2 regions of the Janthinobacterium sp. HH102 genome follow, and region 1 is predicted to be linked to the other one. Evidence: riboswitches for the same ligand, from Rfam matches in the RefSeq annotation. Region 1 holds a riboswitch; the other holds the start of a gene.
What was found. A riboswitch is a leader RNA that binds a small molecule or an ion and turns the genes downstream of it on or off. The one in region 1 is predicted to bind thiamine pyrophosphate.
Positions count from the first base shown of each region.

Region 2: linked by a shared signal. The riboswitch ahead of thiC (phosphomethylpyrimidine synthase ThiC) and the one ahead of JAB4_RS21015 (TonB-dependent siderophore receptor) in region 1 are both predicted to bind thiamine pyrophosphate.

Region 1 covers NZ_CP062062.1:4,609,055-4,614,484, forward strand. The annotation lists gene JAB4_RS21000 (Imm26 family immunity protein) at 1-184, opposite strand, end outside; gene JAB4_RS21005 (hypothetical protein) at 278-583, opposite strand; gene JAB4_RS21010 (iron-containing alcohol dehydrogenase) at 726-1,883, shown strand; TPP riboswitch at 1,962-2,059, shown strand; gene JAB4_RS21015 (TonB-dependent siderophore receptor) at 2,145-4,304, shown strand; gene JAB4_RS21020 (prolyl oligopeptidase family serine peptidase) at 4,317-5,430, shown strand, end outside.
Region 2 covers NZ_CP062062.1:1,196,875-1,202,304, forward strand. The annotation lists gene JAB4_RS05425 (ATP-binding protein) at 1-1,187, shown strand, start outside; gene JAB4_RS05430 (response regulator) at 1,216-2,022, shown strand; gene JAB4_RS05435 (hypothetical protein) at 2,062-2,319, shown strand; TPP riboswitch at 2,428-2,543, shown strand; gene thiC (phosphomethylpyrimidine synthase ThiC) at 2,623-4,536, shown strand; gene thiS (sulfur carrier protein ThiS) at 4,548-4,760, shown strand; gene JAB4_RS05450 (thiazole synthase) at 4,776-5,430, shown strand, end outside.

The DNA.
Region 1 (5,430 bases):
CCTGTTCCGGCCGCAAGCCTTCCAGCTCTTCCAGCGCGGGCAAACTGTCGCGCTTCGGCCCGAACATATACGCCAGCATGATGCGCCCGGCAGGCGCCCTGCGCGCCACCACGCCGACGGCATAACCGCCGCCCGGCAGGGGCACGGCAAACCAGCTGCCTTCTCGGTATGGTAATGATTTCATTTCTGCAGACTCCCCCAAAATCGTGTTCGGGGCACAGTCTACGCGAAGCAAAGGCTATGTGGCGCATGGTACGCCACAACAACAAACCAATAGTTACAATATTTTCTCGTCATAGTGATACTGGGCAACAATTGGCCCCGCCTTGAACAGCGCTTCTTTCATGGCCGCATCAAGGCGCGCGTCGCGGCGGCGCATCCATTCGAGCAGCATGGCCGCTTCCTTGCGGCTCGTGTCGCCCGCATGCGCCAGCACGCGGCGCAGTTCGGGGTCCGTGCACGCCTCGAAACGCTGGCTGTTCAAGTCCAGCGCCTGCAGCGCGGCGATGGTGGCGCCAATGGCGCGGTGCATGTCGAGCGCGGTGGCCGGCAAGCCGGATTCTTCCAGTGGGACGGTGGTCATGCGCATTCCTTTTCGCGTGGTGGTGACATCGGCTGCATTCTCCACCGCGCGGGCGAAAAGCTCAAGCGTCCACGACACGATTTCACCCGTTCGGCCATAATCATGGCTCAGCAACAGCCTATACCTCGGCAGCAGGAGCCCCATGTTCAATTTCGACTTTTACAATCCGACGCAAATCCTCTTCGGCCAGGGCCAGATCGCCGCCATCGCCGGCCTGATCCCGCCCCAGGCGCGGGTCCTGATGACCTACGGCGGCGGCAGCATCAAGCAGAACGGCGTCTACGATGAAGTCAGGGCGGCGCTGGCCGGCCACACGGTGCTGGAATTTGCCGGCATCGAACCCAATCCCAGCTATGAAACCCTGATGCAGGCCGTGGCCATGGTGAAAAGCGAGCGCATCGATTTCCTGCTGGCCGTCGGCGGCGGCTCCGTGGTCGATGGCACCAAGTTCATCGCCGCCGCCGCCTTGCATGAAGGCGAAGCGTGGGACATCCTGGCCAAAGGCGGCAAGATCGTCGAAGCCGCCCTGCCCTTCGGCACCGTGTTGACGTTGCCGGCCACGGGTTCCGAAATGAATGGCTCGGCCGTGATCACGCGCAAGGCCACGCAGGAAAAGCGCTCGTTCATGAGCCGCAAGGTGTATCCGAAATTCTCCGTGCTGGACCCGTCGAAGACGTTCACCTTGCCGCTGCGCCAGGTGGGCAATGGCGTCGTCGATGCGTTTGCGCATGTGATGGAACAGTATTTGACCTATCCCGTGAACGCGTCCGTGCAGGACCGCTTCGCCGAAGGCATTTTATTGACGCTGATCGAGGAAGGCCCGAAAGCCCTGTCGCACCCGGACGACTACGACGTGCGCGCCAACGTGATGTGGAGCGCCACCCTGGCCTTGAACGGCCTGATCGGCGTAGGCGTGCCGCAGGACTGGTCCACGCACGCCATCGGCCACGAATTGACGGCCCTGTACGAGCTCGATCATGCGCAGACGCTGGCCATCATCCTGCCCAGCATGCTGCGCGTGCGCAAGCAGGCCAAGCGCGCCAAGCTGCTGCAATACGCGGCCCGCGTGTGGGGCCTCGATGGCGGCGACGAGGACGGCCGCATCGAGGCGGCCATCGCGCGCACGGAATTCTTCTTCCGCCACATGGGCGTCAAGACGCGCCTGGCCGACTATGGCCTGAACCATGCCAGCGTGGACGCCGTCGTGGCCGCTCTGGAAGCGCACGGCATGACGGCGCTGGGAGAGCAGCGCGAAGTGACGCCCGCCGTCAGCCGCAAGGTGCTGGAACTGAGTCTGTAGCGCAGTTTGCAAATTCGCGCCACAGTGTTGTAAAACGGTCGGCCAGTGGGACAGCTGGCCGTGCTTCATGCTAAGCTGTCATTTCGCTAGGGGTCCTGGAGCAGTCATCCGGGTGAGAGATACCCTTCGTACCTGATCTGGATAATGCCAGCGAAGGAAAGCGCAAAGTACCTCCCTCCTTTGATAGCTCCTGCGTTGGCGCCAGCCGAACAAGCAGCCTGCCGTGCTCTTTCCCGAGACGGCTTGAACCACGAGCAATCTATGTCCACACCGAATTTATCTGCGCATTTTTCCCGTCCTGTCCTGACACTGGCCATCCTGCACGCGTTTGCCGCGCCTGCCTTCGCCGCGAATGACAGCACCGAAGCGGCCGACCCGCAGGCGCAAAGCATGGCCGAAGTCGTCGTCACGGCCAGCAAGGCGCCGGCCGCCAAGCGCGCCTCCGTCGGGGGCTTTAGCGACGCGCCGCTGCTGCAGACGCCCGCGTCCGTCACCGTCATTTCGCAAAAGGACATGCAGGACTTGCAGATCCGCAATCTCAGCGATGCCGTCAAGCTCGACGCCAGCATCAATGACGCCTACAACGCCGTCGGCTATGCGGAACAGTTTTCCATCCGCGGCTTCAAGCTCGACAACAATTCCAGCTACCGCAAGGATGGCGTGGCCATTCCTGGCGACACGCAAATTCCGCTGGAAAACAAGGAACGCATCGAAGTGCTGAAAGGCCTGGCCGGCTTGCAGGCGGGCGTGGCCGCGCCGGGCGGCGTGATCGACTTCATCGTCAAGCGCCCCACCGCGGCGCCGCTGCGCACGGTGACCGTGGAAACGCGCGAACGAGGCACCCTGTACGGCGCCGTCGACCTGGGCGGACGCCTGGAAGACACGCGCTTCGGCTACCGGGTCAACGTGGCGGCCGAGCGCCTGCGCTCCTACATCAAGGGCGCGGACGGCAACCGCAAGTTCATTTCCGGCGCCTTCGACTGGCAAATCTCGCCGCAAGCGCTGCTGCAACTGGACGCCGACTACCAGGACAAGGCGCAGGCCACGGCGCCCGGCTTCCAGCTGCTGAACAATAAGACCTTGCCGACCGGCATCAGCGCCGACGCCATGCTCAACCTGCAGCCGTGGACGCGCCCCGTGGAAACCGTCACCAGCAATATCGGCCTGCGCTTCCAGTACGCGTTCAATGACGACTGGCACGCCACCGTGTCGGCCAACCAGCACTCGTTCAAGCGCGACGATTACACGGCCTTCCCGTATGGCTGCAGCGGACAGGACCTGTACCCCGGCTTCTGCGGCAATGGCGATTACGACGTGTATGACTACCGCAGCCTGGGCGAGACGAAAAAACCGCTGAGCGCGCAAGCCATGATCCAGGGCAAGTTCGCCACCGGCTCCCTGCGCCATGACTTCACGGCCGGCATCTCGACCTTCCGCCGCAAGGACCGCGCCGGCCTGTACGTGTACGACTGGGTGGGCGTGAGCAACATCTACCAGCCGCAGATCGTCGGCACGTCGCCCGGCGTCACTGGCCCCGTGCGGCTGGTGCGCAAGGATACGGAAAACTCCGTCTTCGTGCAGGATATCGTCAGCCTGGCGCCGAACTGGAAACTGCATGGCGGCTTGCGCCATATCAATGTCGATGGCTACCAGTACGTGCTCAAGGCCGACACGGAAATCCGCGCCAAGCACGATTTCCTGCTGCCGAATGTATCGCTCGTCTATACCCCGCTCGACAATGTGTCCGTGTATGCGGCCTATTCGCAGGGCATGGAACATGGCGGCACGGCCGACCGCAAGGCAATGAATGCCAATGAAGAACTGTCACCGAGCCGCTCGAAGCAGATCGAACTCGGCGCCAAGATGGATGTGACGCCGGACTTCATGCTGGCGGCCAGCCTGTTCCAGATCCGCAAGGGCCTGGAATTCCAGAACACGGCCGGCTACTTCGTGCGCGAAGGCCAGGCCCAGCACCGCGGCCTGGAATTGTCGGCCCAGGGCAAGGCAAGCGCCAACCTGAGCCTGGGCGCTTCCGTGACGGCCCTGAACAGCCAGCAGTCGGGCACGGGCAATGCGGACCTCGACGGCAAGCGCGTACCCAACGTGCCCGCCTTCAAGGCGGCCGTGCATGCGGACTACGCCGTACAACAGGTGGCGGGCCTGAGCGTGAACGGCAGCTGGGAATATGCGGGCAAGAAAGCGTTTGAGTACAACAACACGACCTTCGTGCCGTCGTACCACGTGTTCAACCTGGGCGCCGCTTACGCCACGCGCATCGCCGGCACGCGCGCCGTGCTGCGCGCCGCCGTCAACAACGTGGCCGACAAGTTCTACTGGCGCGACGTGACGCCGGAATCGGACGGCTATCTGTATCCGGGCGCCAGCCGCACGTTCAAGGTGTCGGCGCAGTTCGATTTTTAATTTCTGTAAAGATTGATCCAGGGCGCAAGAGACCTGGCACGGGGACGACGGCGAGGATGGCGAGGAAGCTGGAAATATTTCCTAATAGGAATTGATTTTATTGCTACAATAAATATCATTATTTGCAACTACCCACCCTTGCCGATGCCTACATTGCCACGCGCCTTGCCCTTACTCGTCGCCGTCCTGTTCCCGACTTTGGCGGCCAGCGCTGCCTGGTCGGCAGAGCGACTCATCCCCATCGAACACTTCACCAAGCGCGATGCCGTCAGTAAGCTGCGGCTTTCGCCAGATGGCAAGCATTTGGCCGTGACGGTGCAAGTTCCCCAGGGTGAACGCATGGTTCCCACCATCGGGATCTACAGCCTGCCCGAGATGCAACTGGTCGGCACGCTGCGCCTGCGTATCTTTGAAGTGCCGATGAGCTACTTCTGGCTGAACAACCGGCGCCTCGTCATGCGCAAGGGCGAGGAACAAGGCTCCCTCGAAAAGCCCATGTCGACGGGAGAAATCCTCGCCTTTGACCTCGACGGCAACAAGCAGGAATATTTGTATGGCTATGAAATGTTTCGCTCATCAAGCCGCGGACAGTATCAGGATGATTATGGCTACGCCTATATCAATACCATTCCCCGGCCGCGCACGGGCCATGTCTTTCTGTCCGCCCAGGACTGGGATCGCGACCGCTCGATGCTGTATGACGTGGACAGCAAACAGGGCGTGCGCAAGCTGATCGCCAATATTGCTGCGCCGCGGCTGAGTTACATCTTGCAGAATAATCAGGTGCCACGTTTTGCCTATGGCTGGAACGACGAGCTCACCCCCATCTTGTATCGCTATGACGATGCCAGCAGCGAATGGCGTCTGCATACGATGCAGAAAGGCAGAAATTTCATTCCATTCCAGTTCACGCCGGACGACAGCGCGTTTTTCGCCTTTCAGAACAACGATAACGGCCCGTATTCGCTGATACGTCAAGAACTTGCCAGCGGCAAACAAACTGTCCTGGCGCAGGATGCCGTCGGCGACGTCAGAACTGCCATGCTGGCGCCCGACGACACGCCATTTTCCGTCGTCATCGACATCGGCAGGCCACGCACCGTGTACGTCGATCCTGCCAGCGATA
Region 2 (5,430 bases), 2.9 Mb from region 1:
TGAAAAAGGCGCGACTGGTGGCGGAAAAGGCCAACCGCGCCAAGTCCGAATTCCTGTCGAGCATGAGCCATGAATTGCGCACGCCCTTGAATGCCGTGCTGGGCTTTGCCCAGCTCATGGCGTCCGACGTGCCGCCGCCCAGCCCGCCGCAGCAGCGCTCGATCGAGCAAATCCTCAAGGGCGGCTGGTATCTCTTGCGCTTGATTAATGAAATTCTCGACCTGGCCATGATCGAATCGGGCAAGGTCACCCTGTCGCAGGAAGCGATGTCGCTGCTCGACGTGCTGCAGGATTGCCAGGCCATGATCGCGCCGCAGGCGGAAAAGCGCGGCATCCGCATGCATTTCCCCCGCTGCGGCAAGGCGTTCTATGTGCATGCGGACCGCACGCGCGTGAAACAGGTGATGATCAACCTGCTGTCGAACGCGATCAAGTACAACCAGGGCGGCGGCGCCGTCACCGTCGAATGCAGCCGGCATGGCGAGCGCGTGCGCGTGAGCGTGCGCGACAGCGGCGCCGGCCTCGACGCGGCCCAGGTGGCGCAGCTGTTCCAGCCGTTTAATCGCCTGGGACAGGAAAACAGCACGGAAGAGGGCACGGGCATCGGCCTGGTCGTCACCAAGCAACTGGTCGAATTGATGGGCGGCACCATCGGCGTCGACAGCACCGTCGGCGTGGGCACCACGTTCTGGTTCGAGCTGGCCGCCAGCAGCGCACCGGAACTGGTGCTGGGCGACGGCGATGCGCTGCCGCAGGTGCAGGAACCGCAGGAAAGCCAGCGCACTTTGCTGTACGTGGAAGACAATCCCGCCAACCTGGCGCTGGTCGAGCAATTGATCGCCCGCCGCAGCGACTTGAAACTGCTGACGGCCATCGATGCGCATCTGGGCATCGACCTGGCGCGCACCTATCAGCCCGACGTGATCTTGATGGATATCAACCTGCCCGGCATCAGCGGCTATGGCGCGCTGCATATCCTGCATGATGATCCCCTCACCAGCCACATCCCCGTCATGGCCTTGTCGGCCAATGCCGTGCCGCGCGACATCGAAAAAGGCTTGCAAGCGGGCTTCTTCCGCTATCTCACCAAGCCGATCAAGGTGGTCGAGTTCATGGATGCGCTCGATGTAGCCCTGCACCATGCGGCCGCGCACGGCCTGGCCGACGACACTCACGCAATACGCTAATTCAGCAATCAATTTTAGGAATACCGCCATGCTTCAAGCCACCGAGATCCTGAACGCCAGCATCCTCATCGTCGATGACCAGGAGGCCAACGTCATGCTGCTCGAACAGGTGCTGCGCAATGCCGGCTACACGCGCATCACGTCCACCATGGACCCGCAAGCCGTGCGCGCGCTGCATCAGCAGCACCGCTACGACCTGATCCTGCTCGACTTGCAGATGCCGGAAATGGATGGCTTCGAAGTCATGGAAGGCTTGCGCGATCTCGAGGCGGGCAGCTATCTGCCCGTGCTGGTGATCACGGCCCAGCCCGGCCACAAGCTGCGCGCGCTGCAAGCGGGCGCCAAGGATTTCGTCAGCAAGCCCTTCGACCTGGTGGAAGTCAAGACGCGCATCCACAACATGCTGGAAGTGCGCTTGCTGTACCAGAAGCTGGCCGAATACAACAAGTCGCTGGAACAGATGGTGGAAGATCGCACGGCGGAGCTGCGCGAAAGCGAAGCGCGCTTCCAGCGCTTCACGGAACTGTCTTCCGACTGGTACTGGGAACAGGATGCACAGGGCAATTTGACGCGCTTTTCCGGCCCCGTGGCCGAGATGCTGGGCATCGGCAGCGAGGAAGAGCCGCAGCGCTGGAATGCCGCCGAGCGCGCCTTGCTCGACGCAAAAATTGCCGCGCGCGAACCGTTCCTCGATTTCATCTACAGCCGCGCCAACCTCGACGGCAGCACGCAGTATCTGCAGGTCAGCGGCGAACCGATGTTCGACAATGGCAGCCGCTTCATCGGCTACCGCGGCATCGGCCTCGATGTCACGGAGCGCTTGCGAGGGGCGTGATTTATACTTGGTGCTATCCACATCGACAAGGAAAGCATCATGGCTGACAAATCACCACCGCAATACTGGTTTCCCGCCAAGACCTATGGCTGGGGCTGGGGCTTGCCCATCACCTGGCAGGGCTGGCTGGTGTTCCTGGCCGCGCTGGCGCTGTTCGCCTGCGGCGCCTTCCTGTTCCCGCCGCAAACCATGCTGGTTGGCTACATCGTGTATGAAGCGGCCATCGTCGCCGTGCTCATTTTCATCTGCCAGCTGAAGGGCGAACCGACCGCCTGGCGCTGGGGCAAGAAGAAATAAGCGTGCCGGCATCTGCTGCATTGCAGCAGGTGCGCAAAGACGACACCTGCAAGAAATCATCTGGCCACGCGGCGCGAACCGCGTATAATTGGCTCGCTGCCGCAAGGCGGCAAACGCTAGGGGTCCTGCCTTTCGCTGTGGAAACACAGTGCAAGCGCGGGTGAGAAATACCCTCCGAACCTGATCTGGATAATGCCAGCGAAGGGAAGCTTTAGGATGAACGCACCCCGCTTTTCCGCGTGCGTAATTCCGAACCTCCTTAGCTGGCTCCAGGCTTAAAAATAGTCTAGCCAAGGAGCCAAAATGAACGCCAACCCGAAATTCCTCTCCGCCACCGCCACGGTCGACGAAGCCGCCATCGCGCCGCTGCCCAATTCGCGCAAGATCTACGTGCAGGGCAGCCGCCCCGACATCCGCGTACCCATGCGCGAGATCAGCCAGTCCGACACGGAAGCATCGTTCGGCGGCGAAAAGAATCCGCCGATCTACGTCTACGATACCTCCGGCCCTTACACGGACCCGGACGTGCGGATCGACATCCGCTCGGGCCTCGATACGCCGCGCCTGCCGTGGATCATGGAGCGGGCCGACACGGAAGAATTGCCCGGCCCCACCTCCGACTACGGCATCGCCCGCCTGGCGGACCCGAAGCTGGCCGAGTTGCGTTTCAACTTGCACCGCAAGCCGCGCCGCGCCATTGCCGGCAAGAACGTTACGCAAATGCATTACGCGCGCCAGGGCATCATCACGCCGGAAATGGAATTCGTCGCCATCCGCGAAAACATGCGCCGCCAGGAGTATTTGCGCGAACTGAAAGCTTCCGGCCCCATGGGCGAGCGCCTGGCCGACCTGATGGGCCGCCAGCACCCGGGCCAGTCGTTCGGCGCCAGCATCCCGGCGGAAATCACGCCGGAATTCGTGCGCGAGGAAATCGCCCGCGGCCGCGCCATCATTCCCGCCAACATCAACCACCCGGAAGTCGAGCCGATGATCATCGGCCGCAATTTCCTCGTGAAAATCAACGCGAATATCGGCAATTCCGCCGTCACCTCGTCGATCGGCGAGGAAGTGGAAAAGATGACCTGGGCCATCCGCTGGGGCGGCGATAACGTGATGGACTTGTCTACCGGCAAGCATATCCACGAAACGCGCGAATGGATCGTGCGCAACAGCCCCGTGCCCATCGGCACCGTGCCCATTTACCAGGCGCTGGAAAAGGTCAATGGCAAGGCCGAGGATCTGACGTGGGAAATCTTCCGCGACACTTTGATCGAGCAGGCCGAGCAGGGCGTCGACTATTTCACCATCCACGCTGGCGTGCTGCTGCGCTACGTGCCGATGACGGCCAAGCGGCTGACGGGCATCGTCTCGCGCGGCGGCTCCATCATGGCCAAATGGTGTCTGGCGCACCACCAGGAATCGTTCCTGTACACGCATTTCGAGGAAATCTGCGAAATCATGAAGGCCTACGACGTGTCGTTCTCGCTGGGCGACGGCTTGCGCCCCGGTTCCATCTACGACGCCAACGACGAGGCGCAGCTGGGCGAACTGAAAACTCTGGGCGAGCTGACGCAGGTTGCCTGGAAGCACGACGTGCAAGTGATGATCGAGGGCCCGGGTCATGTGCCCATGCAACTCATTAAAGAAAACATGGACTTGCAGCTGGAGCAGTGCGGCGAAGCGCCGTTCTACACCCTGGGACCGTTGACGACGGATATCGCGCCCGGTTACGACCACATCACGTCCGGCATCGGCGCGGCCATGATCGGCTGGTACGGCACGGCCATGCTGTGCTACGTGACGCCGAAGGAACACCTGGGCTTGCCCAACAAGGCTGACGTCAAGGATGGCATCATCACCTACAAGATTGCGGCGCATGCGGCCGACCTGGCGAAAGGCCATCCGGGCGCACAGATCCGCGACAATGCCCTGTCGAAAGCCCGCTTCGAATTCCGCTGGGACGACCAGTTCAACATCGGCCTGGACCCGGACAAGGCGCGCGAATTCCACGATGAAACCTTGCCCAAGGATTCGGCCAAGGTGGCGCATTTCTGCTCCATGTGCGGCCCCCACTTCTGTTCGATGAAGATCACGCAGGAAGTGCGCGAATACGCGGCCGGCATGGGCATCGCGGAAGACAAGGCGCTCCAGCAGGGCATGGAAATCAAGGCCATCGAGTTCATCAAGAACGGCGCCGAGCTGTACCGCAAGGTCTGAAGGAGAGCGTGATGCCTGCATTGATATCCATCACGCTCAACGGCGCGCCGCATCAGGTGCCGCCCGGGCAAACCCTCGATCAATTGATCGCCGCGCTGTCGCTGGAAAACCAGGCGCTGGCGCTGGCCGTCAACCGCAACGTCGTGCCGCGCAAGGCGTGGCCAGGACAGGTCTTGCAAACGCAAGACCAGGTGGAAATAGTCCGCGCCATCGGTGGCGGCTGAACTAAGGAAAAAGCAATGAACAGTAATAACAACGACCTGCTGACCATTGCAGGAAAACAGTATCAATCGCGCTTGCTGGTGGGCAGCGGCAAGTACAAGGACTTGCCGCAGACGCGCGAGGCGACGGATGCGGCCGAGGCGCAGATCATCACGGTGGCGATCCGCAGGGTCAACATTGGCCAGGACCCTAACGCGCCCAGCCTGCTCGACTTCGTGCCGCCGGACCAGTACACGATACTGCCGAACACGGCCGGCTGCTACAACGCGAAAGACGCCGTCTACACCTTGCAGCTGGCGCGCGAACTGCTGGGCGGGCGCAATCTGGTCAAGCTCGAGGTGCTGGGCGATGAAAAGACCCTGTTCCCGCACATGCCGGAAACGTTGATTGCCGCCGAGGCGCTGGTCAAGGATGGCTTTGACGTGATGGTCTACTGCAGCGATGACCCCATCCAGGCGAAGATTCTGGAAGACATCGGCTGCGTGGCCGTCATGCCGCTGGCCTCCTTGATCGGCTCGGGCATGGGCATCCTGAATCCGTGGAACTTGTCCTTGATCATCGACCAGGCGAAAGTGCCCGTGCTCGTCGATGCGGGCGTGGGCACGGCGTCGGATGCGGCCATCGCCATGGAACTCGGTTGCGATGGCGTGCTGATGAATACGGCCATTGCCG